DNA from 4 places in the Halalkalibacter lacteus genome. Region 4 is predicted to be linked to each of the others. Evidence: riboswitches for the same ligand, from Rfam matches in the RefSeq annotation. Region 4 holds a riboswitch; each other region holds the start of a gene.
What was found. Region 4 has a riboswitch for S-adenosylmethionine ahead of SAZ04_RS09015 (homoserine dehydrogenase). Riboswitches for the same ligand answer to the same signal wherever they lie in the genome.

Region 1 (7,718 bases), on a different contig from region 4:
TGGAGCGTGTGACTTCCGATACGCGAATCGTGTCCTTGTTGCTTCCTCCAAAGGAACAAGAGCTAATTGCAACTATGAGAACGAGGGATAAGAGCAATAGGGTTGTTTTTTTTAAAACGTTCATGACTTTCATCTCCTTAGAGTTTGTGGGTAGATATGATAGTGTATGTCAGAGATGAAAAATGTGTGTTTGCCCATTTTTAAAAGAGATGCTTAAAGATAAAAACGCCCTTTTTGAACATCCTCTAGAAAGGATAAAAACATGAATATGATCGAAAAAATTCGATTACCTTCACCACATCCGCGTATTCACCTTTTTCTTGTTTCATATATGAGTAGTGGTTATCTCGTGAAAGGGTATATGGCAATCCCGCAATGGGGAAAGCAACTACCTGGACTGCTGTATTTAAGAGGAGGAATAAAAAGCGTTGGAATGGTACGAATACAAAGAGTTATTCAATGGGCTGCTGAAGGAATGGTTGTCATTGCACCATTTTACCGAGGAAACAAAGGAGGACAAGGGCAGGAAGATTTTTGTGGAAACGACCGAGAAGATGCTTTTTCAGCGTTTGACTTAATGAAAAGTCTTCCTCAAGTGGATCCTGACTCTCTTCATATACTCGGGTTTTCTAGAGGTGGGGTGATGGCGCTTTTAACTGCAATTGAGCGACCAGAAACAAATTCAGTCATTTGTTGGAATGGCGTAACAGATATGGTACTAACGTATGAGGAAAGAATTAAATTACGGAGAATGATGAAACGAGTGATTGGTGGCACTCCGAACAAATACCCAAAAAGATATGCGTGGAGAACGCCATTGTTGTCCGTTTCAAAAATAAGAGCACATGTCTTACTTATTCATGGAGAACAAGATGAGCATGTTTCAATTGAGCATGCATACCGATTAGAAAAAGCCTGCAAAGCCTCAGGTGTGACGGTTTCATCTTGGTATTATCCGACTTTTTCGCACCATTTTCCTATGAAAGAACAACGTAAGATTCTTTCAAGTGCTGCGGCTTGGATGAAAGAACGTGTACATCATAGTATGGGACGACAGTAAATAACAAATACTACCTTTACATAACTAAAATGGAGTTGTATAAAGGTGACAATTTCTCACATTCAAAAAGAAACGATTTCCATCGGAGATGTAACGATTTATTGTGAATATGTATTAAATGGGAAACCACCGATTTTATTAATTCATGGCTTTGTTTCTTCCACCTATACATTTAACCGACTGATGCCTTTATTAACAAGAGAATTTTCTGTTATTGCTGTTGATCTACCTGGCTTTGGAAGAAGTGAAAAATCGAAAACGTTTATCTATTCGTTTACTAATTACGCCAAGCTTATTGCTGAATGCATTCAGTATTTTAAGCTAGAGAATGTGACGATTGTGGGTCATTCTATGGGGGGACAAATTGCGTTATATACAGCAAAATTAGCTCCTAGTAAAGTCGAAAAAATGATTTTATTATGTAGTTCTGGTTATTTAAAAAGTGCTAAAAAACCGTTGATCTATTGTTCATACTTGCCATTTTTTCGATTTTTAGTAGAGCAGTATATTCGAAAGAAAGATGTTAAGAAAAGTTTAGAAAATGTATTTTATAATAAGACATATATTACAGAGGAGTTAATGCGAGAGTTTTCAAGGCCATTAACTGAAAAAGACTTCTATACATCGCTATTAAGGCTGTTAAGGTATCGTGAAGGTGATTTAACTAGTGAGCAGTTAAGCAAAATACAAGTACCTACCTTGTTAATTTGGGGCGAAGAGGACAAAGTTGTTCCTCTTGAAATTGGAAAGAGGTTGGTTCAAGACTTACCAAACGCCGAGCTCATTATGTATGAAAAAACGGGTCATTTAGTTACCGAGGAGCGTCCCAATGAACTTTATCATCACATTCTTTCGTACATCTCCTAATGAATGATTCCGTTAAGAAGGAGAAATGGCTTCATCATTACTTAAAGGGAGACTCAAAAGGTAGAAAAAACCTTTTGAGTCTCCCTTTTCACACATATATATAATAGACCGCAAGAATAGCGCTGATCGTTCCAAGTAAGGCTCCAATAAAACAGTCTGTTGGATAATGCAAGCCCACATACATTCTTGATACGCCTACAAGGGACGCAAGAGGAATAACGCTTAATGCTAGAAGTGGAGAATGGAGCGCAAATACAACTGCAATGGAAAAAGCGGCAGTCGTGTGACCGGATGGAAATGAATAGTCTTTTAATGGATTTCGGCATATATTGACATTAGGTAAAGTAAGATAAGGGCGTTTGCGGCCTGATAGTTTCTTAATAATTTGAACAGCAACAAAACTTAAGCTTAAAGATATAAAGGCGTCAATTGCCCAGTAACGTACATCATTTGCAAATATGAGCATGATGAAAAAAAGCAATGATAGTGAGAAGCCTGCCCCACCAAGATGAGTAATTTTTGGGAAGAAAACGTCTAACGTTTTGCATCTCCACTGTTGATTTACGACGAAAAATACTCGATCGTCATTTGTGGATAACCAGTTCGCAATTCGATTCATAGAAAACACTCCATCAAGTAAGATTCAATACGATACTCTGGAACTACCATTATTATAGTATCATTCTTTTGAGCTCATGTTGATAGAATGTTGATTTTTTAAAAGATAAGAATTTATCAAATGTAATTCAAAGAAGCGTGAAAGCCTACCGATAGAAGGACAATGGCTCACAAGCTGCACGTCGGACGAGAAGAACCCCACTTGTCGTTATACTTTAAAATAGGCAGTGGCTCTGCTCATTGGAGAAGGCTATGAAGATGTAATCAATAGGACGAAACAACTATATTCAGCTTGAAGGAGGGTCAATATAAGATAAGAAGGTCTGGCCCAACTTATATAAGTTGGGCCAGACCTTTTTTTGTGTATATGGATTTACTTTGGACCAGCTTTTTTTATGCGATCGCTAATAGAAGTAAATTTGGTGAAATTTTGTTTGAAATTAGTAGCAAGTTGTTGTGCTTTTGCATCATATGCATCTTTATCATCCCATGTATCACGAGGTTGCAGAACGTTATCAGGAACACCTGCACAATGAAGAGGAATGTGTAAGCCAAAGATAGAATCTGTAACAGTTTCTACTGTCCGTAATTCTCCTGATAGAGCAGCTTGAACCATTGCACGCGTATATTTTAAGTTCATTCGTTCGCCTACTCCAAATGAACCACCAGACCAGCCTGTATTTACAAGGTATACATCGACATGATGCATTTCAATCTTTTCCCCTAACATTTCTGCATAACGAGCAGCTGGGAGCGGTAAAAATGGTGCACCAAAACAAGTTGAGAAGGTTGCTTCTGGCGATGTCACGCCACGCTCGGTTCCAGCTAACTTACTCGTGTATCCAGACAAGAAGTGGTACATTGCCTGTTCTTTTGTTAGCTTACTAATAGGCGGTAGAACACCAAATGCATCAGCTGTAAGAAAGATGATCGTGTTGGGGTGTCCAGCTACACTTGGTGCTAATGCGTTTGGAATAGCCTCAAGTGGATAAGCAGCTCTCGTATTTTCTGTTAAACAAGTATTATGATAATCTGGTTGGCCTGTCTGCTTATTTAGAATGACATTTTCAAGAACAGAACCGAAACGGATTGCATTCCAGATTTGAGGCTCTTTCTCCTCTGTGAGGTTAATGCATTTTGCGTAACAACCACCCTCGATATTAAACACACCAGTACTTGACCAGCCATGCTCATCATCACCGATTAATGATCGATGTGGATCTGCTGAAAGCGTTGTCTTTCCTGTGCCAGATAATCCGAAAAATAAAGCTACATCTCCTTCATTGCTCGTATTTGCTGAACAGTGCATCGACAGGACGTCTTGCTCTGGAAGTAAGTAGTTCATAATGGAGAAAATCGACTTTTTCATCTCGCCTGCATATTCTGTACCACCTATTAAAACAATACGTTCTTCAAATGACACAATAACAAATGCTTCGGAACGAGTGCCATCAATGGCTGGATTTGCTTTAAACGATGGTGCTGAAACAATCGTGAAGGCCTTCTTTTCATTATTATATTTTATTTCTGTTGGCCTAATAAATAGTTGGCGAGCAAACACTTGGTGCCACGCGAATTCGTTGATTACTTTTAAAGGTAAGCGGTATAAATCGTCTGCACCTGCATACCCATCAGAGACAAACAGTTCCTTGCGGTTACCTAGATGTTCGATTACTTTATGGTATAGAGAGGTGAAGACTTCTTTCTCAATTGGTTGGTTCACAGTTCCCCAGTCAATCTTGTCTACAACACATGATTCTTTGACAATGAATTTGTCCAGAGGGGAACGCCCTGTGTACGCGCCAGTTTCAACACTAAGTGCACCTGTTGAAGTCAATGTCCCTTCACCACGTATTAAAGATTTTTCGATTAGTGAGGAGATTGGTAGATTAAGGTGAACATTGTCTTGATTCACTAAATTGGCTAATTCTGATTTTAGGCTTATTGTTTCCATTGTCGCAAAATCCTTTCTTTTACATAAATTAGTTACCATTTTTTATAAAACTTGTTTATTAGTATAACACATTAAGTTTAATAGTCTATACTATTATAAAATTTTTTCAAATGTGCTAGTGAATCAAACATCTTTATAAAAACAAGCGTGAGCCTATTCTTTCATCGCCCCTTTCAGAGGGGGCGCTTCATCAAGTCACTTCTTAAAAGTTGGGTCATGTAAGCAAGGAAGAATGATAAGTGTAAATACGAATGACGTTCCTATTTTTAGTTTCTATGCATACGATGTAGCTAAAAGGAAGGAAAGGAGGCGTTTGTGTTTGGACCAAGTATCAATGCTTGATTTGGCGACAGTTTCCGCAGTTGTTGCAGCTCTTGTAACTGTGATCGGAAATGCATTTGGTGTTGAAAAGCAGTATCGGGCTCTTTTGGCAATTGGTATAGCTGGTATACTTTGGTTTATCCCAAGAGAATGGGGAGAGCAAGTTTTAATGGCTTTGATAATCGGGCTGACCGCAAGTGGTGTGTATAGTCAAGTGAAACCGAGAGATAATGAAAATGAACTGATGAGAATGCAACTAAGAGAAGACATAAGGCAAGAGCAGGAACGAGAGCAAGAGCGCAAGCAGCGTGAAGAATTGCAACGTCAACGTCAGGAGGATCCAGAGCGTAGACGAGATGATACACCTTATTAGGAGGAGCGGAAAAAGATCGATTTTTACCTTTTTCAGTTTCCTCTTTATTAAGGTGAGGGGAACACGGAGCATAGATTCGAAAAATAGCTTACACACTATAGTATTAGAGTGACTATGCTAGTTCAGAGGATGGTCAAACGTATTCTGGCGTAGGACAATCAAAAAAAGATTCCCCTCTCTTTGCTAATCATTTTAGTGTGAACAGGTTGACAGCATACGACATGTGCGATATGATATGCGTCGAACGGATACTCTTATCCTGAGTAGGCGGAGGGACAGGCCCGAAGAAGCCCAGCAACCAACACTTGTAGCCATGAGTGAAAAGGTGCTAACCTGCAAGGCATTTGTCTTGAACGATAAGAGGCTAAAGGTAAACATTCAACCCTTTTCCTCTTTAGGAAAAGGGTTTTTATCGTTTATACGTCTTTACAGGTAGGTATTTCCCATTCGGTGGGGCATGAGTGCCGTCTCAAAGAAAGATACATGCTAGGAAAGTAGCAGTGTTTAAAGGAGGAAATGATTAGTATGACAGAATTGAAAAGCAGACGTTTATTTACGTCAGAATCTGTAACAGAAGGGCATCCTGATAAAATTTGTGATCAAATTTCCGATGCTATTCTTGATGCAATTTTAACAAATGATCCAAACGCCCGTGTTGCGTGTGAAACGTCGGTAACAACAGGACTCGTATTAGTAGCTGGAGAAATTACAACTAGTACGTATGTGGACATTCCAAAAATTGTCCGTGAAACAATTAAAGGAATTGGTTATACTCGTGCGAAATATGGTTTTGACTATGAAACGTGTGCGGTCCTTACATCAATTGATGAACAATCAGCTGATATTGCTCAAGGTGTGAACCAAGCACTTGAAGCACGTGAAGGACAAATGACAGATGAAGAAATTGAAGCAATTGGTGCTGGTGATCAAGGTCTTATGTTTGGGTATGCCAACAATGAAACAAAAGAGCTTATGCCGCTCCCGATTTCATTAAGCCATAAAATTGCGCGTCGTCTAACTAAAGTACGTAAAGATGAAATTCTACCATACCTTCGTCCTGATGGAAAAACGCAGGTGACTGTAGAATATGATGAAGATGGAAAACCTGTACGTATTGATACAATTGTTATTTCTACGCAGCACCATCCAGAAGTAACACTTGAACAAATACAACGTAATTTAAAAGAATATGTGATTAATCCGGTCGTTCCACAAGAACTGATCGATGAGAATACTAAGTATTTCATTAATCCAACTGGTCGCTTCGTCATTGGTGGACCTCAAGGCGATGCTGGTCTAACGGGACGTAAAATCATCGTTGATACATACGGTGGCTATGCTCGTCACGGTGGAGGAGCATTCTCTGGTAAGGATGCTACAAAGGTTGACCGCTCCGGTGCGTATGCAGCTCGTTACGTAGCAAAAAACATTGTTGCTGCAGGCCTTGCTGATAAATGTGAAGTTCAACTAGCTTATGCAATTGGTGTCGCGCGCCCAGTATCTATTTCAATTGATACATTTGGAACGGGCAAAGTATCTGAAGAATCTCTTGTTACGCTTGTTCGAGACAACTTTGATCTTCGTCCGGCTGGAATTATTAAAATGCTCGACCTTCGTCGTCCTATCTACAAGCAAACAGCAGCATACGGTCACTTCGGTCGTACAGATGTGGAATTACCTTGGGAGCAAACAGATAAGGCAACTGCTTTAAAAGAGCAAGCTGAACTATAAGAAATTAGAAGAGGCAGGCTCATGTGAGAGACTGTCTCTTCTTTTACTTAGAGGTTAGAATGACCGGAAAACACGAGCAATTGACCGGAAAAATATAGGAACTGACCGAGATAACGCATTAACAGACTGGAATGTCTAAAAAGCCATACAAAAGGACTCGCTTTTTTTACGAGTCCTTTTGTATGGCTTTTACCCCTTTTGGCCAAAATGTAAGTAAGAGGGGGTGAGTGATATGGCACAAGATGTGTTATGTGAAGTGAATAACTGTGTATATTGGTCTCAAGGTAACCAGTGTGATGCAGACAAAATTTATGTGGTAAGTCATACGGGTAAAGAAGCAGAGAAACAAGAAGAAACGGATTGTAAAACATTTGAAGCACAACATTAATCGTGAAAGAAAAAGAGCGACGCACTCGCTCTTTTCTTTTTCTATTATTGATAATAATAATCAATCTTATTCATACAGCAACTAATTTTTCATTTCTTCTTTGAGTTGTTTATAATATTGCCCTTTTTCTACATATTCACGTCGAATGCGTGCCATGTCATCAAGATCTTCTTGAGTTAGGCCACGGATGACTTTAGCTGGTCTGCCAAAAGCCATTGTATTAGCTGGAATCTTTTTACCAGGAGGGACAAGGCTGCCTGCTCCAATAAAAGCGCCCTCTCCAATCTCTGCACCATCTAGAACAATTGAGCCCATACCAATTAAGGCTTTTTTGCGAATTGTACAACTATGTAACATGACTTGGTGACCTACCGTTACATCATCTTCAATTATTAAAGGGTATTTC
Region 2 (7,718 bases), on a different contig from region 4:
TAACAAACGGATGTTCAAAGCTTGCATTCCAAATGGAATCTGCCTTTTTTCGAAGTTGTTCTGAAAATTTCATTTCATTCATCCTCTCTTTAATAATCTATTCCCAAAACTTATAAGTTAAATAGCTTTCATTCGTTCATTTCGTATAATGCGTTCATTAATCGTCCTTTCAACTCTAAAAATTCGGAAGTGACCTTCATTTCTGTTTTCCTTGGCCGAGACAATGTCACCTTCTCTTCTAGAATGACCTCTGTCGGACGAGGAGCTAGCACATAAATACGGTCTGATAAGAATATCGCTTCATCAATACTATGTGTGATAAATAAGACGGTTCGTTGCATTTTCCTCCATATTTGCAACAGCCAACTATGCATTTTTTCACGAGTTAACGCATCCAGAGCGCCAAAAGGTTCATCTAATAACAATAGTTCTTTTTTATGCAAAAAGGTTCGTAGCAACGCAGCTCTTTGTTTCATTCCTCCCGACAAGACGTCCGGATAAGAATGCTCATATCCTTCTAATCCAAACAGCGGAAAAAGAGAAAGTGCCTCTTCCTTTACTTGTTCTGTTTGTTGCTTCGTTATCATTGGACCTAAAAGAACATTTTCTAGCACGGTTTTCCATGGGAATAATAAGTCCTTTTGCATCATGTAACTGCTATAACCACGTTTCCCAATTATATTCTGACCATCTAGCAAAATTTCTCCCTCATGCGGAACTTCAAGGCCCGTAATTAAATTAAATAATGTACTTTTGCCACAGCCACTTGGTCCAATTAATGAAACAAACTCTCCTTTTTGAAGAGACAGGTTTATTCCTTTAATAACGGGTTCCCCGCCAAACGAATGCTGCAGATTGCGAATGCTTAGTTCCATATACACTCCTAATTTCTCATTAAGGTAAGAATTTATTTGTCATCGCTTCTTCAGTCGATACTTCTGTTTCAATTAGTCCAGCCTCAAGCATCCAAGAGGAAAAATTATCCCAAATGTCTTCACTTTGAATGCCCCACTTTTCTGCACCCCCTTGATAACGAGGGCTTAGCCAATTTTGTGACGCACGAATAAGTTCTTCATCTGTTTCCGGGGTAGCCGCAATTAACATCTCTGCTGCTTCCTCTGGTTGTTCAATCGCAAATTCATATCCTTTTGACACAGCTCTTACAAATTTTTCAACTAGCTCAGGCTTCTCTTCAATGACAGCATCGCTGCTAAAAATAACAGGAGAATAATAGTTAAAGACAGGATCAATATCTTTAAGATAAATCATATTAATGTCTTCACCACGAACTTCCGCTTCAATCCCCGTCCAACCATAAAAAATCCATTGAAAATCAATGTCTCTCTTCGTATTTGCAAAAAAGTCAGCTGAACCAACAATGACATTTTCAACAGTTGAAGGATCTACCTGATGCTGATTTAAAACCGTGTTCAAAATTGCCTCTTCCTCAGCACCACCAAAACCGCCATATGTTTTCCCTTCAAAATCCTCTGGTGATGCAATCTCTTTTTCAACTGGAGAAGCAAAACCAGATGTATGCTCCTGAATCACAGCTGCGATCGAAACGACTGGAATATCTTTTGATCTAGCAATAGTAACACCAGTTTGAGATCCGATCCCAAAATCAGCTTGTCCTGCCGCAACAATTGGTACAGCACCTTCCATCGCAGGTTCGATAATCGTTAAATCAATTCCTTCTTCTTCAAAGAATCCTTTTTCTTTGGCGACATAAATACCGGTATGATTCGTGTTCGGTACCCAATCTAACATAAAGGTCGCTTCAACTAATTCTGAAGATTCAACCTGCACCTCTCCCCCAGCTTCTGATTCGATTTCCGTCTCCACTTCTTCACCTTGACTTGACTCTTCTACTTGATTGCAACCAACTAAAACAAGCATGATGATCAATAACAAAAAGGTACTTACTTTCTTTAACATCGAATTCTCTCCTCAATTCATTTTTTTATATTTGTGAGACTTATGTTTCCACGGCATCATAACTCTACCTAGGAAAACAACAACTAAAAATAACAGGCAGCTTAATAGTGAAATTAATACAATAACGACGAAAACTTTGTCTGTTGCAAACGAGCTTTGAGCTTTTATTAAATAAATCCCTAACCCAGAACTTGCACCGACCCACTCTGAAATAACAGCTGCTAACACACTATAAGTCGCTCCGATTCTCAACCCTGTAAATAGATAAGGAAGCGCGTGTGGGAATCGAACAGAATAAAACACCTGCCAAAATGACCCTCCCATTGATCTGACAAGCCGAATCATATCACGATCACTTGATTGCAGTCCCTCAACTACACTAACGACAACCGGAAAAAAAGTCACTAAAGCTACGACAAGCACCTTAGGAAGAATTCCGTACCCAAACCAAATAATAAGCAAGGGGGCAATCGCAATAATAGGAATCGTTTGCGAGAATAAGAGAATTGGATAAAAACTTTTACGTAAAAACGGCGAGATATCTAATATAAAGGCCATCACTAACGCAACCGCAATGCCTAATAAGAAACCAAGCAGCGCCTCTTTCGAAGTCATCCAAATATGTTCCGGTAATAGGTGCCACGTTTGAAACAACGTATGAACAATCAAACTGGGAGCTGGTAAAATCCAGTTTTCAATCTCCCAAATCCTAACAGCCACTTCCCATACCACGAGAAAAATTAAAATAGCGCTGATCGCAGGTGCAGCTGAACGGACAAACTGACGTAAAGAAACCATGTATACCTCCTTTCGCAAAAAAAGCCTACACACCACAGAGGCGTGTAGACTTACATATCACACGTAATTCTAATAAACATCCCTCCGCAGGCATTACCCAGATCAGGTTTAAAGGGTCGATATCTTCATCGGAATATCCTCTCAGCCAGCCTCATAGCTCCCCTATTAATTTTCATAATTTTTCCTTCGAAAGCGTAACACACATTCTGAATTACAGCAATATTCCGTTCTTTCCAACTGAACAAGATTACTCGTCGTGTAATTGCTTCACAGTTAACTTAAGTATTCTTTCATGTGAAGTTTAATTAGGATATTCGTTTGATCTCTTCCAAGCTAGTAATATGTTTCCATACTGGGGTAATTTCTGTAATAATTTCATCTTTTAAAATATGTTTTAGTTCGTTTTTCTTTTGTTTAGCTATTGTTAATTGATTAATAGTAGAAAAGAAAATGAATGATTGATTTTTAACTTGCTGACCTTCTCTAATTATTGGGTCATGCAAGTCAAAAAACAAATCTAATAATTCGTTATAGGATACTTTCCAAGGATCAAACCATATTTCTACTAGATCTACATTTGCCCGTTTTAAATGCCCTATTTGAACATATTCAATACCACGAAAAACTGTAATAAACGCTTTTTGACTGAAAAACTCACTTGCACCAAACACTGCTTTTTCCATTATTATCGCTCCTCCTGAGCGATAAGCCTCTCATCCATTCAAAAAAACCTCTCTTTAATTTAAAGAGAGGTTAGTATGATTAAATACATTGCTCTCATCTTTCAAAGGTAACACCTTTGCAGGAATTAGCACCGTTCAAGTCAATATTTTGACTTGATGGTTGCCGGGTTTCATAGGGCCTGTCCCTCTACCACTCTGGATAAGAAGTTTATCGCTATTTAATTTTTTATTCTTTAACAACTTTATTGTTACTAATCTTATCAACCACTTAGCTAAAATTCAAGTAATATTTTAAAAATAATGATAAAAGTTGCCCTCTCTAATAGAGAAATGCGCTTGATTATTACAGATAAAAAGAAAATTAGTTAGTAAAACTATGGATTATCCTGCTTAACCTCCTAATAATAATTACTAAATTAGTATCCCAACAATTGATGAAGTAATACAGATTTAATGGTTTTATTATTTTGAACATAGAAAAGCCTATAGATTCTTATGGGGACTTGATAACACTGATGTTATAGCCTCTTTAATTTCTTGATACCCTGTACAACGGCAAATATTAGATTCTAACCAATCCTTAATTATCGTATCATCTGCATTTGGATACTTTTGAATTAATGAATTGCAATTCATAATAAATCCAGGCGTACAATAGCCACATTGGAACGCAAACTTTTCAATAAACTGCGATTGAATTGGAGCGTTTTTAAGCCCTTCCACCGTTGTAACTTTTTTATCTACTGCCTCAACAGCAAGCATTAAACATGACTTCATTGAATCCCCGTCTATATCAATGGTACAAGCACCACAATCACCATTTAAACAGCCAGGTTTTGCCCCGGTTAACCCTAGCTCCGCGCGTAGAACATATAATAATGTATCCGCATATCGTGCATATATCGTACGATCTTCACCATTTATATTTAATGTCATTTCACTTTTATGCATTTCCCTCTCCTTCCCATGCATCTAATACATCAAGCAACGTATTCTTCAATACAAACTGCCGGTATTCTGCAGAACCTTGAACATCATCGAGAATAGGTGCAGGGATTCGTTGTATCGCTTCTTCAATTCTTGTTTCTTTAGATAATTGTTTATTATTTAAACTTTCTTCTATTAACTGATTACGAAAAGGAAATGAACACAGCCCGCTAAAAGCCACTTTGATGTATTCATTGCTAGTAAGTGCCGCAACTGTTAACAGTGGATATCCAACATCCCACTGTCTCCGCTTTTTCACACAAAGAAAAGGCAAATCAACCTCGCTCTGTTCTGTAATTGTTTGAACAAGGAACTCCCCTTTTTCTAATTTTAATTTCTGATTAAACACTTCGTTTATAGGAAGCTGTTTTAAGCCATTATGACTCGCGATTACGACCTGACTATTTGTTAATAAAAGCGGCAACACAGTTTCTCTGTAAATAATGTTTGCACAAATATTTCCACCTAAGGTGATTTTATTCCGCGCGGTATGGTCAGCAATTTCCACTATTGCTTTGCTTAAAAATGGGAATAATTGCACCTCACGGATCTTTGTCAAAGATTGTGCTGCTCCTATAATAACTTTATTCTCATTTTTTTTTAGCACAAGACACTCAAGAATTCCTTTAATATCAATGACAGCACCCGTAATAATTTGATTAACCCTTCCTAATGTTATCACTTCTGTCCCGCCTGAAAAATAGATAGGTTCTTTTCCTTGTTCATCCAATGATTGAAATAATTGACTCGCTTCTTCAATAGATGTCGGTTTATAATATTCAAAATCATATGAGATCATTTATCCCCCACCGCCTTTTACCTTCCAGATTACTTCAGGCGTAATCGGCAGTTTATTTAGATCTACTCCAGCAGCCATTGACAGGCTGTTAGCTAGCGCTGCAGGCATACCAATCAATCCGATTTCACCTACTCCACGCGCTCCGTATGGACCATCAATATAAGGTGTTTCTAGAAAGTGAACGACATATTCGGGATGATCGCCATAACGATACGGAACGTATGTACGCAGACGAGGATTAAGAACTTTTCCATCCTCGCTAAATACAAATGTTTCACTGCTACCAAAATTTAATCCCATACTCATCGCACCCATCACTTGTCCTTTTGCCGCTTTATTGTTTAATACCTTTCCGACATCGATGACAGAGTATGCCTTAAGTATTCTATAAGTATAATCTCTCGTATCAAACTCAACTTCTACACCTTGTGCACCTACTGTATATTCTGGACCTGGTTTACCTTGACCGGTTTCATGATCAATATGAGTTAAATGCCTTAACGTATAACTGCCTCTACCAATCACTTGCCCTCCAATTGAATAGCCACTTGGATATTTATAGCCATAACAAACATCTTTCACATTTATAAACGTATCTGGCTCATCACGAACATAGACCATTTCATTCCCTACTTCTAAGTCATCAGGTGAGCACATCAGCACACGCGAAGCAATATCCTTTAATTGTTCAGTTGCATCATCTGCCGCTTTCAATAAGGCTCTGCCTGCCATTAAAGTCCCCCGGCTCGCAACCGTTTTCCAATGCTCAGGTGTTGTTTGTGTATCGACTTCCATTTTGACATGAATATTATTGATATCCATTTTTAGCTTTTCAGCTAGTAATTGTGCCAGTACTGTTTTCGTACCCGTCCCAATTTCAACAATCCCTGACATTACATTGACACTGCCATCAGCATTAAAAGTTACTGTCACACCAGAGCTAGCCTCTGAGTCAATAGTTGACGTTTTCCAAATACAACTAACTCCTTTCACTCTAATTTTGCGTTCACTTATTTGAGTAACCTGTCCGTCTTTCCAGTTCATTAATTGCTTTAACTGATCGATACAGTTAGGCAAATTTCCAACCGTACTCTGATTAAGGCGAGTTTGAGTCGGAGTAGTATCGCCAGGCATAATTGAATTTTTCTTTCGAAAGTCAATTGGGTCCATGTCAATTTTTTGAGCGAGCATATCCATAGCTCTTTCAAACACAAATAATAGCTCAGAATGACTAAAACCTCTGTACGCTGTTGCATATGGATGATTTGTATAAATACATAGCGAATCACACCATACATTTTCAATATGGTAAGGTCCCGTACAAGTCACCGCAGCAGCTCTGCTTACAGTCGCTCCTTTATCGGAATATGCCCCGCTATCAAACATGTACAAAATTTCAGCTGCCTTTATTTTCCCATCTTTTGTCGCTCCGAGCCTTATGTTTGCATCAAGTCCTATATGTACTGGTGATGTGATCATGTCTTCTTCTCGTGTATTAACAAGTTTGACTGGCCTGCCTCCAACAGCAAGTGTTGCCATATATGCGATGAGTTCTAGTTGTACGCTTACTTTTCCTCCAAACCCACCCCCTACTAGCGGAGTCTTGACAATGATTTTCCCTTCCTCAAGATTAAAATAATCACTCATTAATTTTTTGATCATATAGGGGGATTGAGTTGAAGAGGAAAAGACAACAAATCCGTCTGGACGGATTTCTGCTATCACACACCTTGTTTCCATTGCGATATGGTCAGAAGGAGCAAAAGAAAAGCTAGCCTCTACAGTTGCTTCACTCTCAGCCCATCCTTGTTCCATATTCCCTTTTCGAATTTTCGTACGATCGGCAATGTTCGTATTCGGCTCTGGATAAACATGTTCTATTCTTTCATAACTAGTTAAATTTTCATGGACTAACATAGCATCTGGAAGAAGTGCTTCCTTCGGAGAATTCACAACTGGTAGTGGTTCATATACCACTCCTATTAGTTCAGATGCTTTTTTTGCTTGAATTGGACTATCTGCTATGACTGCAGCGACCGGTTCGCCGTGATACCGTACCTTATCAAAGGCTATTGGAGGTCGGTCGCTAATTTCCTCTCCTGTTAGCGGGAATGGCTGTCCAATAAGTATCGCTCGAACGCCAGGCACTGCACGCGCCTTTTCCGTGTCGATTGCCTTTATTTTTGCATGAGCATAAGAGCTTACGACAAGTTTAATATGTAACATCCCTGATGTTGAATAATCATCTGTATATTTTGCTTTTCCCGTTACCTTTTCGAGCGCTTCTTTACGATAGATACTTTTTCCTATGCTCCAACTCATGAATTTCACACCACCTCTAGAACTAATGCTAGATTTTAAATACTGACAACCTCTTTTAGTTAGAAATAATGATACATTTACTTATTATTGCTTTTCCGAATCATATTCATTCACGGCCAAAAGGAAAACCTCTCTTACATACAATAATAACTATTTGTATAAAAATTCTGATCTAACAAATTCTATCATCA
Region 3 (7,718 bases), on a different contig from region 4:
AAATAAATTATATTGTTGAAAGACCATTCCTGTCGAAGTTCTTAAAGAAAAAATATCTGTCTTACTTGCTGATTCAACATTTACTCTTTTATCACTAACCTCAACGATTCCACTAGTAGGCTGCTCCAAGAAATTAATGCATCGTAAAAGTGTTGATTTACCTGAGCCACTTGGACCTAAAATAGAAACAACCTCTCCTCTATTAACGGTAAGGTTAATCCCCTTTAGCACATGCTGGCTATCATAGTACTTATGAATATTTTCCAACTTAATCATGAAGCAATCCCTCTTTCATATCTACGAGCTCGCCTCTCTATTTTAACTAGCAATCTCTCAACTATAATACAAAGAATCCAGTAGATAATAGATACAGCAATATACACCTCAAAGAATGCTAACCCACGAGAACCGAGAATTTTGGCTTGTCCCATAATATCTATAACACCAATAATAAAAACAAGAGAAGTGTCCTTAATCGAACTAATAAACACATTTCCAATGTTAGGTATTGCTACTGCCAAAGCCTGTGGGAAAATAATTTTAAGCATCATTTGTGTAGGGCTCATACCTATAGATTTAGCAGCTTCAAATTGCCCACGATCAACCGACTCAATAGCAGACCTAATTGTTTCAGACAAATAAGCACCCAAATTAATAGAAAATGCTAATAATGCATATACTTCAGGGGCTATTATATTAACATCTACGTATTGAAGCCACCCATATTCAGTCTGTAAATAGTAAATAATCTTAGGTATTCCGTAAAATACAAGATAAATTTGAACTAATAGAGGAGTTCCTCTGATAAAAGATATATATAAAGAAGAAATTACCCTTAATACTGGAACTCTATATATTTTTATAAGTGCTGTACCAATCCCAATAAATAAACCCAAAATTAATGAACCTACAGCTATCCCTACTGTAATAGGTAGCCGTGAGATAATAGCAGGAAAGCTTTCTATTAAATAATTAATATCTAGTAAATTCTCCATTTTATCTTTCCTTCTCCAAACTTATTCAGGGATATATTCTCCACCAGTCCATTTTTTTGACAGTTCAACTAACGTACCATCTTCCTTAAGTTGTTTCAGAATAGGATCAATTAGTGCCTTTAACTTCACGCCCTGCTCCTCATTCTTGAATACGATTCCCATGTTATCATTAACTAGAGACTGTCCCACAATTTCTACATCTAAATCATACTTTTCCAAAACTGTATTGATCATAATAGGATCATTTACATAGGCATCTATACGACCGTTTTGTACATCTTGCAAAATTTCCGAAGGGTTTCCACTTTCGCTATACTTTAAAACAATATTATTATCTACTTTTTTGTTATGTTCTTCTAGCAATAATGTATAAGAATCTCCTGCTAAAGCTCCAACATTCTTGCCTTCTAAATCCTCTAATGTTTGAATATCTTCTCTGCCTGCTTTCACAACAATAACCGTTTCTGCTGCAAAATAAGATTCATCGGTAAATAAGTACTTTTCCTCACGTTCCGGTGTTTTCGCTACTTGATCTGCTATTGCCTGAATTTTATTTGACTCTAGTGCAAGAAACATACTATCCCAAGGGGTGGCAACGAACTCGAATGTATAACCATCCAATCTTTTATCAATTTCTTTGACAACTTCTACATCATATCCTGTAAGTTCGTTGTTCTCATCTGCAAATGCAAAAGGAGGATAATCATTTTGTGTTCCTACTAGAATTACTTGATTGTCAGTTACACTAGTTGCTTCGTTTGACGAACAACCATTTAATATTCCAATTACACCTAATAGTAAAAACATGGATACAAGTAAGTAATATTTTCTTTTCATTTTTTAAAGCTCCTTTTTTTATATAAAGTAATAAATCAATTTAATGTTGAAAAAAGCAATACTATATTTATATTTTTCCTAAATATATAGAAGCGAAGTCCCATGTTTTTTGAATAAAATATTATTTCAGGGATTACTAGATATTAAACCGCTTCTATTATCATTCTGGTTCTTAAATACCAATCCTCTCTTTTTTAACGCTGATTACAGTAATCTATCTATATAGATTCTAGTTTATTTAGATCAAAGTAAATTTCCCACCCCTACCAATCTGTGAAGATAGTTATCCTATACTTTACCTCTTCTCTCTTAATCCCCCTTTATATACAAAAAAGCCCCCTTCAATCGGAAAGAGGCTTTAATCTAACCCTTATCTCTCAGAATGAAACACTCTGCAGGAATTAGCACCTTTCATAAAATGATGGTTGCTGGACGTCATCGGGCCTGTCCCTTAGTCTCTCATGATAAGCTATTTAATTTTTGACATATAAAGATATTATTTTACATTAAGTCTAATGTCAAATACATTTTTCTACTATTCTAAATTTATACAAAATGTTTTATATACAAGTGGAACTTATATACAACATACAGCGTTTAAATTCACTTTCATAGGCTTTTTTAAAATAAGACAACATTTTGCAATGACTACTTCCTATCCCCCTTTTGCCAAAGTATTTACTATTAAATTTATATCATTAAATGAGACCTGTTTATTTTTTATCAAGTCTCATTTACCTCTTGTTAATAAAAGTCTCTTTACCTATTACTTTTTTAATATGAGTTCATATATCTCATCAAAGCAAAAAAAACCTCATTTACTTATGGTACGGTTCACCCCGATTAATCCGAAACGCCCGATATATCTGCTCCACTAACACCAACTTCATTAACTGATGGGGAAACGTCATCTTCGAAAAAGATAGACTCTCATTCGCTCGTTTCATCACTTCATCACTTAAGCCCAAAGATCCTCCTATAACAAAGGCAATTTTGCTTTTTCCATATGTAGCAAGCTTATCAAGGTTGTCTGCTAGTTGCTCTGATGTGAGCATCTTTCCTTCTATCGCCAGAGCAATAACATGCGTATCAGGATGAATTTTTGCTAAAATCCGTTCTCCTTCTTTGTCTTTTATTTGCTTCATTTCAGCCTCGCTTGCTTGCTCAGGTGCTTTTTCATCTGCTACTTCGATTAGCTCGATTTTTGCATAAGCTCCTAATCTCTTTGTGTATTCATCTATCCCGAGCTTCAAGTATTTTTCTTTTAATTTCCCAACTGTCACAACTGAGATATTCACAATGTGCATAACCTCCTTAAATGTTATCCACAACACTTATCCACATATCAACATTGTGAGTTTATATTACATGTCCACTCTATAGATGGCCGCGTTCTCACAAAAACTGCAAGTTGTGGATAACATTTCACTGTTTTCATCTATTTTTTCCACTATAGGAGCTAATTCTCGTTCATCTATAATCATATCTATCGCTAATTCTATGTGTTCATCGCAAGCATAATACATATCTAACGTCCTTTCTTTTACAACTTTCCCATTATAGCATACCCATTATCCACTGTGGATAACTGAAAACGAAAAGACTGTTGAGCTTATTCCCTCAACAGCCTTTATCTTATTAAAAACTTTGTTGTTCTGCTAATTGTACTTTAATAACTTCACGAGATCCATCTCGGTAAACTGTGACATCTATTTCATCGCCTATCCTTTTTTCCGAATAAAGATACTTTCGTAAGTCATGTCCGTCATTGATTTCCTTATCATCAATCTTAACGATTACATCATACTCTTGTAAGCCAGCTCGCTCAGCTGGAGATGTTGGTGAAATACTCGAGATGACCACTCCACCTTTTATGTCTTCAGGCAACTTTAATGTTTCTTGCCAATAAGCACTTGGAATTTCACTAAGTGAACGGATGCCTACGCCCATTTGTGGACGACGTACTTCCCCAATGCTTTCTAAATCTTCAATGACTGGAATCGCGATTTCAGTCGGAATCGCAAATCCAATTCCTTCAACAGCGCTTTGCGCAATTTTCATTGAGTTGATGCCAATAACTTGGCCTTCAATATTGACTAATGCCCCGCCGCTATTACCAGGATTAATCGCTGCATCTGTTTGAATAACTTCGGCATGCCAATCAACTTGACCATTTCCAGTTAAATCAACGGGAATGCTTCGCTCCGTTGCACTAATAATTCCTTGTGTCACCGTACTAGAAAAATGTAACCCTAGTGGATTTCCAATTGCTAACGCAGGCTCACCGACACGTAATGTACTTGAGCTACCAAATTCCGCTGTCGTTTCAACATCACTGCCATCAATTTCAAGAACAGCTAAATCTGTAATAACATCACTACCTAGTAATTTAGCTTGTACTCTTGTTCCATCTGCTAGACTCACTTCTATTTCATTAGCGCGATTGATTACATGGTGATTTGTCACAACATACGCTTTATCACCACTCTTTTTGTAAATAACCCCTGAACCTGTTCCTTCATTTGCTTCTTCTGAAAAGAAATTCGACTGTTGCATGTTAATTACACCTACAACCGCATCAGAAACGCTATCAACCGCCTGTGTCACATCGGAATTTACGTCTAGATTGACCGTTTGGCTCAGACCTTCTTGAGGTGATTCCGAATTAAATACAGCCGAAGAATCAGCCTCACTATTAATCTCGTATGGTAAAAGGCCGAAATGAGAGAGCGCAGGTATTGTGAATATTACGACAAGCCCTCCGAAAACCGCACCAATAAATGCTGCCAAACCTGTTGATGTGCGTTTAGAACCTCTACGTCTACTTTCTTGTTCTGACACATGTTCATCATAATACCCCATACAATTGACACCACCCTTTTTCCTATATAAAAAGAAGTACTTTGATTTTTATTATAATAAGAAATATCCTAAATACTAGTGACCTGCTTATTTTTCGTATATTTTTTATACTTATTCTATAATTGCCAACAAAATTGACGTATAATCTCTAAATCCTTATAAACCAAAAAAACCATTCTAATTGAGTTTTCTTGAGCACTATTACTTTTAATTGATTCTCTAGTTGGGCGGCACAAAAAGGTAACCTGTCCTTTTGACCTAAACTCTATGAAACAACTGCAAGCGCCGTTGGATTTTGCGGGTCTGTATCATATAGCTGAAATTGCTCACCAACAGCCATTCCTTGCTCTTTTAATACTTGTTCAACCGATAAACGTGCTAAGTCTTTCATGTTGTTATCAAGGCTTAAATGAGCCAAATAAATACGACTCGTATTATCTCCAATGACTTCTGATAGAGCGAGTGCAGCATCTTCATTTGAAACATGACCAACATCACTTAAAATTCTGCGTTTCACACTCCATGGGTACCGCCCCATCCGCAGCATATTCATATCATGATTGGATTCAAATATAAACATATCAGCCTTTTCAATCGTTCCTTTAATTCGTTCGCTAACATAGCCCATATCTGTTGCTAACACGAGTTTCTTTCCCGCGTGGTGAAACGTAAAAAACATCGGTTCAGCCGCATCATGCGACACACCAAACGATTCAACATCTATATTTCCAAATGACTTAACTTCCCCTGTAGCAAACGTAAATTTTTGTTCAGTAGCTAAATTCCCAAGCTGCCCATCCATTGCCTTCCAAGTCAATTCATTAGCATAAATAGGAAGTTTATGCTTTCTAGCAAAAATACCAACACCTTTTATATGATCAGAATGTTCATGGCTCACTAAAATTCCATTTAACTCTTTTGGATTACGATTTATCCGTTCAAAAAGCTCGTCCATTTTCTTCCCACTTAAACCTGCATCTATAAGTAATCGTTGCTGCTCTGTCTCTACATAGACAGCATTGCCTGTACTGCCGCTTGCCAGTACACTAAAGCGTAATGTCATAAAAACACCCTTCCCCTCTAACTACCTAAGTGAGCTGCTGTACAGTCCCACCAATTGCGTGAACTAGATACGTATCGCCATCTACAGTCACACGCCACATTGGAGCAAATACTTGAACATCTCCTGTTGGGCTAAAAAAGCTATAATAACCAAACTGAACATCTGTAATCGTCTGATTCATTCTTACTAATTGATCATTTAATAGAACTTCAATGGCCTTTAAACTCGAGTACATTTCTCGTTCTTCGCCATCTTGCAACTCAAACTCTAAATATTTCTGCTGATAGCCAATAATTTGTAGGTTATCGTCAAGATGAAGAATTAGTGGCTGGTCATCAAACGTATATGCCGTTTTCTCTCCATACGCTTGGTACAAAAATACTTGATTTTTCACTTGATCGAATCCACCGAAACGATAGTCTACTCCTTGAAAAACATACGTAGATAAGAATGTACTTAGCTCCGTTGAAAAATTTTCACGAGATAAGACAAATGGTTCTTCAAGTACAGACAGAATAGTGCGTTCATCTATGATGTTAATCTCTTGGTCCTCTACATTTGGAATGTCTTCATTTGATAGAACGACATTTTTCCCTACTACAAGCAGACCAGGTGAGTCGGTTTCTGGTAACTCTGTTTCAATCGTAACATTGTTTTCACGCAGGACTTCTTGAATGTTAGCGACTGTAATCATACTAATTTGGTTCATATTATGTGTTTCAATCAACTGCCATGTTAAAAAGATGTTCAAGAGCAAGAAGGTAATAATGAAGATCGTTTTAGTTCTATTCCAATCCATTAGTCCCTCCTTTTCCCTCTTCAAACGTTACTTTTTGCCACTTATTTCCGTATAAAATAAACCAATGCGGTTCTATTGTAACAAACGAGGAGTTTCTCATAATCATTTCATAACCAATTGTTACTTTAGATAGTTTTTCTTTATCAAAGAACTCTTGTTTGTTTAGCTCTTCGATTACATCCTCACCAGATGGCAACTCCACGCTTTGGCTCGCATCAATAGGATAACTATCTAACTCAAATAATGGTCGTTTATAATTAACGACTTGTGTACCTGAACGACTTATTAGCAAAGACATATCACCTTGACCATCAAACTGAATGACAGGCATCCCATTTACATGAAGCTGATAGCTTGCTTCATCCTGAATGTCTGATGATTCCCAATTAAACAGACGATACTGATCCGTCCATCCACCATGTCCATTAATATATTCATAGCTAGTCTGAACAATATGCTTGCTACTACGATCTTGAGACTCTATAAAAACAGGGTTAATGTACTCCATAAACAGTCCCGTGTTTTGCAACGTAATAATTCGGTTTCCATCCGTATAGGAATCTTCCCCATCACTTTGCTGATAATACTTAACCGAAGAAGGATCTGTAAAAAGAGACTGTTTATAAAATTCAGCTGAGAGAGGTGTAGTAGAGTAAGAAAGCCTTTCAACTGTAACAGGTTCCAATGTGATATAAACAGATTCAGTAAGTCGATTATGATAAGGAGAAACTTCATTCACAGTCGTTACTTGTTCATATTCATCAAAGTTGTCTAAATACGTTTCTTCAAATTCTCTAACCGACAAAGTCGTTCCAACTTCAATTACCCGCTCTTCTCCACTTGATAGAATTTGCATATGCACTTGTTCACTAGCATCAATGTATAAAAACAATCGATCTACCTCAGTGGATGGGAGAGAAAACTCTTCTTCTTTCATTTCGAATAATCCAAGAAAGACATCCATTGGAATGGACGTTGGAAAAATAAGTTCAATTCCACCTCGATCATCATGCTTCGGAAAAGGACCTGTTGCTAGTAAATTGACTTCATGTAAATTGGTACCGACTAGTTTTTCATATATCTTCTCAAAACGGGCATCTTTTCCCGGAATCATCGCATACTCATTTTGTTTGTGAACAATGATTTCTTCTGGAAAAACAAC
Region 4 (7,718 bases):
CTAACCAAGAGAAATCCCTTCTCTCTACTTATGTCTTTGCCATTATAGCATGAAATTCTTTAATTTTGTTGGCAAACGGTCGTTCCAAAAGGATGCTTTTCTCTTTTGGAACGACCTCAAAAAATCGAAAAGTTGGCTTTTACAATCGCATCTATTACACTAACAATAGCATGGTAAGAAGAGAGGCTATAATTATGAAAAAACAACCACTCGCATATCGAATGAGACCAAAGAAAATTGAAGATATCATCGGGCAACAACATCTGATTGGAGAAGAGAAGTTACTAAGACGAATGGTTGATGTTGGTCAATTATCCTCGATGATCCTTTATGGACCGCCCGGTATTGGAAAAACCTCCATTGCAAGTGCTATTGCCGGTTCAACTGGCACACCATCTAAAATGCTAAACGCAGTCGTCCATAACAAAAAAGACATGGAGATTGCTCTTGAAGAAGCAAAAATGTATGGTCAACTTATTCTCATTCTCGATGAAGTTCATCGCTTAGACAAAGGAAAACAGGATTTTTTGTTACCCTATCTTGAAAATGGGCTTCTTATATTAATAGGGGCTACAACTACAAATCCCTTCCATTCTATTAATCCAGCAATTCGTAGTCGCTGTCAAATATTTGAACTTGAGCCTCTTAGCGTTACTGATATCAAACAAGCCTTACAACGGGCCCTTTTTGACAATGAAAATGGATATGGGAAAGAAAAAATAAATATTAGTGATGAAGCACTTACTCACTTAGCGCAAGCATGTGGAGGCGATGTTCGTTCCGCATTAAGCGGCTTAGAATTAGCAATCCTTTCAACCTTTTCAAATGAATTCGAAGAAAAGACAATTTCTTTGTCAACAGTTGAAGCATCAATTCAAAAGAAAAGCTTCCATCATGATAAAGATGGTGACGCACATTACGATGTTCTATCAGCCTTTCAGAAATCGATAAGGGGTAGCGATGTCAATGCAGCTCTTCATTATTTAGCAAGACTACTTGAAGCTGGCGATTTAGTAAGTATCAGTAGACGACTACTCGTCATAGCCTATGAAGATATTGGACTAGGCAATCCTCAAGCCGGATCACGGACCTTATCTGCCATTGAATCAGCAGAGCGCCTAGGACTGCCTGAAGCACGAATTCCACTAGCAAATGCAGTTATTGAACTTTGTTTGTCACCAAAGTCGAATTCTGCATACAAAGCACTTGACGCCGCTTTAGCTGATCTTCGCAGTGGCGTAGTGGGAGATGTTCCTAAACACTTAAAAGATGCTCATTATCAAGGGGCAAAGCAACTTGGCCGAGGAGTCGATTACAAATATCCTCATGATTTTGAACACGGTTGGGTAAAACAGCAATACTTACCTAATAAATTAAAGAATTCAACCTATTATGAACCGAAACGGACAGGAAAATTTGAACGAACATTAGCAGATATTTATGAACGACTTCAAAAAAATGAATAGGTGAAACATGAGAAAAGAGGTTAATATCTAGAGAACTCTAGTATTCAACCTCTTTCTTATTATTCTGACTCACTATTTTATTTTGAGTTGAAGGTAGCATTGTAGATTCCCACGCTAAAATAAACTTCCACTGAGTTATTAACCCTTGACTTTACTATTACGAGTACAACTCCTCCTCCTTATCCACGATGTATATTTATGATCATCTCTTTTTTCTATCACCCTTGTATAAAGGTTCGTTAATCGGGGCAGAATTGGTATCAACTAGATAGAAAATTATTAAAGGAGATGACAAGAATGAAAGTTAGACAAGATGCTTGGTCACATGAAGATGATGTATTATTAGCAGAAACTGTATTGAAACATATAATTGAAGGTAGTACGCAATTACGTGCATTCGATGAAGTAGGCGACGAATTAAACCGAACGTCTGCCGCTTGTGGCTTCCGTTGGAATGCGGTAGTACGTAATCGCTATATGAAACAAATTGCTGAAGCAAAGAAAGAACGTAAGGAACGAAAGAGGGCTGCTTCTTTTTCTTATTACCCTCAAATGAGATCAATGTGGACACCTCAACCTAGTATAGAGCGAATGAATCAATCACTAGATAGTGAGATGTCAATAGAATCTGTCATTCATTACTTGCAAACGGTCATGCATACAAATGCTCAATCGCCGTCTTTGCAGCGTGATAATGAAAAACTCGTTAAAGAAAATAAAGAACTGGAATCACGTAATCGTGAACTAGAACGAGAGTTGAAGAAAATAAAACAGGATAATAGTATCATTGAAGAGGATTACCAATCTCTTATTCAAATTATGAACCGAGCAAGACGTATGGCGATTTTAGAAGATGAGGAGTCCCTTTCTACGGCTGCATTCAAGATGGACAAGAATGGCAACCTTGAAAAGCTAGCTAAATAAGAACTAACCTAATAGAGGATGTACCAAAAGGGTCGTTTTTACCCTTTTGGTACATCCTCTAAAACCAAGGGTCTGACCACTAGTGCAAACTAGTTGAGGTCAGACCCTTGTTGAGACTTTTTTAGCGATTTATTTCAATTCCTGTTAAAAGTTTTGTTATAACATGTCCAGCCATAATAAGTCCTGCTACAGAAGGAACAAACGCATTAGATGATGGAGGCATCTTCGCTTTCCGAATACTTCCTTGCTCCGCCGCTTCCGAGACAATCTCTTGACGAATTTCTTCTCTGATCTTAATTGGTTGTTCATCAGAAAAGACAACTTCGATTCCTTTTCTAATCCCTTCTTTACGCAAGCGAGTTCTGACAACCTTTGCAATTGGGTCATGACTTGTTTTTGAAATATCAGTAATACGCAAGCGAGTTGGATCCATTTTATTTGCTGCACCCATACTAGAAATAATCGGGATATTGCGTTCTAGACATTGTTTCATTAGGTGGATTTTATAACTTATCGTATCACTTGCATCAATTACATAATCTAAACCATAGCTAAAAAACTGTTCGTATGTCTCTTCTGTATAAAACATTTTTAAAGCAATAACTTCACATTCAGGATTAATGTCTTGAATTCTTTCTTTCATTAATTCAACCTTTTGTCTACCGACTGTAGACAACAATGCATGAATCTGCCTATTTACATTCGTAATATCAACATCATCTTTATCAACAAGCACTAACCTACCGACTCCAGAACGAGCTAGTGCCTCAGCTGAGAAAGAGCCTACTCCTCCAATACCTAAAACTGCCACTGTGCTATTTTTCAATTGAGCTAACCCATCATACCCGATTGCTAGTTCATTTCGTGAAAATTGATGCAACATTCTACTTGCCCCTTCCAAACGGTATTATCGGAATTGACTATACCATAGCAAAAATGAAAAGTCTAAGTGCATTTTAAAGGGTTTGCAAATTGCACTTCGCTCATTCCTAATACACACAAAAAAACAACTCTCTTATAAAAGAAGTTGTTCCTTATTCATCATATAAAGTAAGAAATCCCAATAATGCCGTTTTACTTATAGTTTTGAACCTGCTCCTATGCAGGTGGGTGCTCTGTACAAATGATCTTACTTCCCTACAAGAAGGCTTGTAATTACATTTACAACGCAAGCTCCCGTCCAAATTCTGTTGGCTCAAAACGTAGATGCATACGTACATCTTAGGAAATCTTACTTGCTTACATACATTCTATCAAGACTAAATTAGAAAGTCAATTACATAATCAGAATATTCAGCTATATAATGATTTGGTAATTTCTCATTCCCTATGTTACAGTTTAGCTAATAATTATTAATGTGAGGTGAGCCTTGTATGAATCTACTCGCTAGTCAAAGATGTGTTGAAATTCACCAAGAAATCGGTTGGACCGAAAAGCGTATCATTGAAACATCATTCGACATGAAATTATTTGATAACAAGCTAATTGTCAAAGATGATACATTCGAGTTAACTTCAATCTTTGACATTTCTTATCGAAAAAAGCCAGAACTAAACGCAATGGGTTTTTTGTATTTACACACGAACCGCGGTGTTCGAACTTATTATATTAAAGATGATGCCTATCCATTAGTAAGTGCCTATCAAAAGCTTAAATCAGAACGCCCCGAATTGCGCTGAATGAATTGTCTTTTCTCGTTTCCTTGTCGATATATCACCATAAATAGGATACATTTCAAAAGGGGATGAGTGGTTACTTGGTACAATCCAACCTTCCCCCTCATGATGAGCATATGTATCAATCACAGCAATTCCCGCTTGCTTTACCCATTCCAATGCTTTATTTCGTTCTGAATGATTGATGAATACGAAAGCATGCGTAAAGGACTCCTCCATATCCCATTTTTCTTCTTTTGTATTTCTCCATGCACTTGTACTTCGTTCATGGAAAATAAAATCTTCAACCATGCTATTTGCTGTAGCTTCTTTTCCTGCTCCTGGTCCAAGAAAAAGAAGTTGATCAATGGATTCACCCTCTAAAGAAATTCCATTCGTAACCCCTCTGACGTTCGCTAACGGTTCAATTGGTGATAAAAATGCCGGAGTCACACGACCTTTCACCCCTGATTCGCCTCTCCATGCTTCAGCAACTAACTTCACTTTAAAACCAAGACGCTCTCCCACTTCAACATGCCAATCTTCAATGCTTGATACACCTTTTCGATAGAATGATGTAACAGGTGACCACTTTCCAAAACATAGACGACTTAGAATCCGAATTTTATACCAGGCATCAAACCCTTCAATATCATCTGTAGGATCAGCTTCAGCATACCCTAGTTCTTGCGCCTCCAATAACACTTCAGTAAAGCAACGATGATTTTCAATCATTTCAGTTAACATATAATTGGTTGTTCCATTTAAGATCCCAGATACTCTAGTTATAGGTGTAGTCGTAAGAGTTCCTTTTAACGAGTTAATAATCGGGATTCCTCCTGCAACTGCTGCTTCATAGCCATAATAAGTAGAGTGGGCAGTTGCTAGCTGCTCAAGAATTTCTCCCTTTTCAGCCACTAGTTTCTTATTTGCACTAATTACCGGTACCCCTTTTTCTAACCACTTTGCGGTATATGAGAAAGCTGGTTCAATCCCACCAATCGCTTCAAAAATAACATCAAATTTAGCTATTCCACAAAACTCTTCCCAGCTAGTTGTCACAAATGCATCGACTTTCTCAGCTCGCCGCTTTTGTTTATCCTTTACCAATATCGCTGAAATTTCAATATCTTTTTTTAGTAATTGCTTGATTTGGTCTTTAGTCTGTAGCAATCGTTCATATACACCACTACCAACTGTTCCAAATCCTATTAAACCTATTCGTATCATCTCATGTCCCTCTCTCTCTATAAAACAAAAAACCTCTCCTGATAAGGAAAGGTTTTTTGCCTTCACTTATCTTCCAGAATAAAATCATTCTGCTGAAAGTAGCACCTTTTTTGCATGGCTTGCAAAAAGGTTGCCGGGCTTCGACGGGTCAGTTCCCTCCACCACTCTTGATAAGTTTGAATATTCAAACGTTCAAATTCTATTAACAATGATTATACGTTACCTATTGCCTTCTGTCAAACTAATTTATTCTTGTTCGAAGAGGTAAACTCACCTTTTCGGACCTCTTACACATTTACCTTTTCTGTCTTCTTACCAATAATGGATAAATTTAGATCAATTAACTGTTCGACGCTCACTTCACCAGGTGCATTGGTTAATAAGCAGCTTGCACTTGCTGTTTTCGGGAAAGCTATTGTATCACGTAAATTCGTACGACCAGCTAAAAGCATAATAAGACGATCCAAACCTAACGCAATCCCTCCATGTGGCGGAGTGCCGTATTCAAATGCTTCTAACAAGAAGCCAAATTGTTCACGCGCCTCTTCCTCAGAGAACCCAAGTGCTGTAAACATTTGCCCTTGAATATCACTTTGGTAAATACGTTGAGAGCCACCACCAAGCTCATATCCATTTAAAACAAGATCATAAGCATTGGCTCGTGCACTTCCTGGATCAGTTGCAAGAAGTTCTATATCTTCTTTTATTGGGCTTGTGAATGGATGATGCAAAGCTACATAACGTTTTGCCTCTTCATCGTATTCAACAAGTGGGAAATCAACAACCCAAAGGAAGTTATATTGGCTTTGATCAATCAAGTCAAACTGTTTACCAAACTTCAAGCGCAATGCACCAAGACTATCAAATACAACTTGCTTCTTGTCTGCCCCAAAGAACAGAAGGTCTCCCGTTTCTGCACCTAATGCTTCTTGAAGAGCAGTTGCTACATCCTCATCAAAGAACTTAGCAATTGGACCTTTAAGCCCTTCTTCTTCAACTTTTAGCCATGCTAAACCTTTTGCACCATATTGTTTCACAAAATCAGTAAGAGCATCGATTTCTTTACGCGATAGCTTGTCTGCTCCACCTTTCAAGTTTAATCCCTTAACTGTACCACCAGAAGCTAGTGCACTTTGGAATACTTTAAACTCTGAATCCTTCACAACATCAGACAGTTCTACTAACTCCAAACCAAAACGAAGGTCAGGTTTGTCTGAACCAAAGCGATTCATTGCTTCATCATACGTAAGACGAGGGAACGGCAATGATACTTCAATCCCTTTTGTTTCCTTCATAATTTTCGCCATCATTTTTTCTGTCATTGCAAGCAAGTCTTCTTTATCCATGAATGATGTTTCGATATCGACTTGTGTAAATTCAGGTTGACGATCCGCACGAAGATCCTCATCACGGAAACAGCGAACAATTTGATAATAACGTTCAAAACCAGATACCATTAACAATTGCTTAAAGAGCTGCGGCGATTGTGGCAACGCGTAAAACTCACCATGATGTACACGGCTTGGTACAAGATAATCACGAGCTCCCTCTGGTGTACTTTTCGTTAGCATTGGCGTTTCAATTTCCATGAAAGCTTCTTCATCAAGGAAGTCACGTATTAACTTCGTCGTACGGTAACGTAACTTAAACGTCTCTTGCATATCAGGACGACGAAGGTCAAGATATCGATATTTTAAACGAACATCTTCTGATGCATCTGTATCTGCTTCAATTTGAAAAGGTAGAGGCTTCGACGCATTTAAGATACTCATTTTATCAACATGGATCTCAATTGAACCTGTTTCAATTTTTTCATTTACTGTTTTCGGATCCCTAACAACGACTTGTCCCTCTACCTCAATGACATATTCATTCCTTACTCGTTCTGCCACAGCAAGTGCTTCTTGGTTTACTTCAGGACTAAAGACAACTTGAACAATACCAGATCGATCACGAACATCTAAAAAAATAACTTGACCTAAATCCCGTCGTCTTTGTACCCACCCTTTTAATTGTACTCGTTCTCCTGCATGTTCTTCGCGTAGCATTCCACAGTGATGTGTTCTTCCTATCATCCTACTTACCTCCTAAGGTTTTCTCTTTAATATGATCAATAAATGTTTCTAGCTCTATTTGTACCTGTTCTCCTGTTTCCATGTCTTTCACATTAATGACTCCATGAGTAAGTTCATCATCTCCAAGGATTGCTGTGAAACGTGCTTGTAAGCGATCAGCTGCTTTAAACTGAGCTTTCATCTTCTTATCTAGATAATCTTTATCAGCACTAACACCTGCACTTCTAAGGTTATACAGGAGTTCAACAGTCTTTTCTTTTGCCGCATCACCCAATGAAACTAGATAGCAGTCTAACTTCGGAGCAACAGGAATTGCTTGTTCTTGTGCTTTTAATGCCATAATGACACGCTCAATACTAAAAGCAAA

Region 1: linked by a shared signal. The riboswitch ahead of metK (methionine adenosyltransferase) and the one ahead of SAZ04_RS09015 (homoserine dehydrogenase) in region 4 are both predicted to bind S-adenosylmethionine.
Region 2: linked by a shared signal. The riboswitch ahead of SAZ04_RS18205 (peptide-methionine (S)-S-oxide reductase) and the one ahead of SAZ04_RS09015 (homoserine dehydrogenase) in region 4 are both predicted to bind S-adenosylmethionine.
Region 3: linked by a shared signal. The riboswitch ahead of SAZ04_RS05585 (transporter substrate-binding domain-containing protein) and the one ahead of SAZ04_RS09015 (homoserine dehydrogenase) in region 4 are both predicted to bind S-adenosylmethionine.

Annotation. Positions count from the first base shown of each region.
Region 1 covers NZ_JAWRVL010000035.1:15,596-23,313, forward strand. The annotation lists gene SAZ04_RS18755 (ABC transporter substrate-binding protein) at 1-124, opposite strand, end outside; gene SAZ04_RS18760 (alpha/beta hydrolase family protein) at 263-1,060, shown strand; gene SAZ04_RS18765 (alpha/beta fold hydrolase) at 1,106-1,927, shown strand; gene SAZ04_RS18770 (phosphatase PAP2 family protein) at 2,016-2,546, opposite strand; gene pckA (phosphoenolpyruvate carboxykinase (ATP)) at 2,919-4,499, opposite strand; gene SAZ04_RS18780 (hypothetical protein) at 4,819-5,193, shown strand; SAM riboswitch class I at 5,445-5,556, shown strand; gene metK (methionine adenosyltransferase) at 5,719-6,924, shown strand; gene SAZ04_RS18790 (DUF1540 domain-containing protein) at 7,157-7,312, shown strand; gene SAZ04_RS18795 (gamma carbonic anhydrase) at 7,394-7,718, opposite strand, start outside.
Region 2 covers NZ_JAWRVL010000032.1:22,053-29,770, forward strand. The annotation lists gene tenA (thiaminase II) at 1-73, opposite strand, end outside; gene SAZ04_RS18190 (ABC transporter ATP-binding protein) at 129-875, opposite strand; gene SAZ04_RS18195 (ABC transporter substrate-binding protein) at 895-1,938, opposite strand; gene SAZ04_RS18200 (ABC transporter permease) at 1,951-2,736, opposite strand; TPP riboswitch at 2,798-2,910, opposite strand; gene SAZ04_RS18205 (peptide-methionine (S)-S-oxide reductase) at 3,042-3,419, opposite strand; SAM riboswitch class I at 3,511-3,625, opposite strand; gene SAZ04_RS18210 ((2Fe-2S)-binding protein) at 3,903-4,370, opposite strand; gene SAZ04_RS18215 (FAD binding domain-containing protein) at 4,363-5,205, opposite strand; gene SAZ04_RS18220 (xanthine dehydrogenase family protein molybdopterin-binding subunit) at 5,206-7,527, opposite strand.
Region 3 covers NZ_JAWRVL010000005.1:133,201-140,918, forward strand. The annotation lists gene SAZ04_RS05575 (amino acid ABC transporter ATP-binding protein) at 1-276, opposite strand, end outside; gene SAZ04_RS05580 (amino acid ABC transporter permease) at 273-995, opposite strand; gene SAZ04_RS05585 (transporter substrate-binding domain-containing protein) at 1,017-1,832, opposite strand; SAM riboswitch class I at 2,200-2,303, opposite strand; gene rlmH (23S rRNA (pseudouridine(1915)-N(3))-methyltransferase RlmH) at 2,651-3,130, opposite strand; gene SAZ04_RS05595 (CxxH/CxxC protein) at 3,197-3,358, opposite strand; gene SAZ04_RS05600 (S1C family serine protease) at 3,471-4,694, opposite strand; gene SAZ04_RS05605 (MBL fold metallo-hydrolase) at 4,960-5,757, opposite strand; gene SAZ04_RS05610 (two-component system regulatory protein YycI) at 5,783-6,556, opposite strand; gene SAZ04_RS05615 (YycH family regulatory protein) at 6,543-7,718, opposite strand, start outside.
Region 4 covers NZ_JAWRVL010000009.1:140,153-147,870, reverse strand. The annotation lists gene SAZ04_RS09045 (YczE/YyaS/YitT family protein) at 1-8, opposite strand, end outside; gene SAZ04_RS09040 (replication-associated recombination protein A) at 195-1,466, shown strand; gene SAZ04_RS09035 (RsfA family transcriptional regulator) at 1,764-2,390, shown strand; gene SAZ04_RS09030 (tRNA threonylcarbamoyladenosine dehydratase) at 2,512-3,273, opposite strand; RNA gene ssrS (6S RNA) at 3,444-3,621, opposite strand; gene SAZ04_RS09020 (hypothetical protein) at 3,765-4,070, shown strand; gene SAZ04_RS09015 (homoserine dehydrogenase) at 4,047-5,276, opposite strand; SAM riboswitch class I at 5,340-5,453, opposite strand; gene aspS (aspartate--tRNA ligase) at 5,564-7,351, opposite strand; gene hisS (histidine--tRNA ligase) at 7,353-7,718, opposite strand, start outside.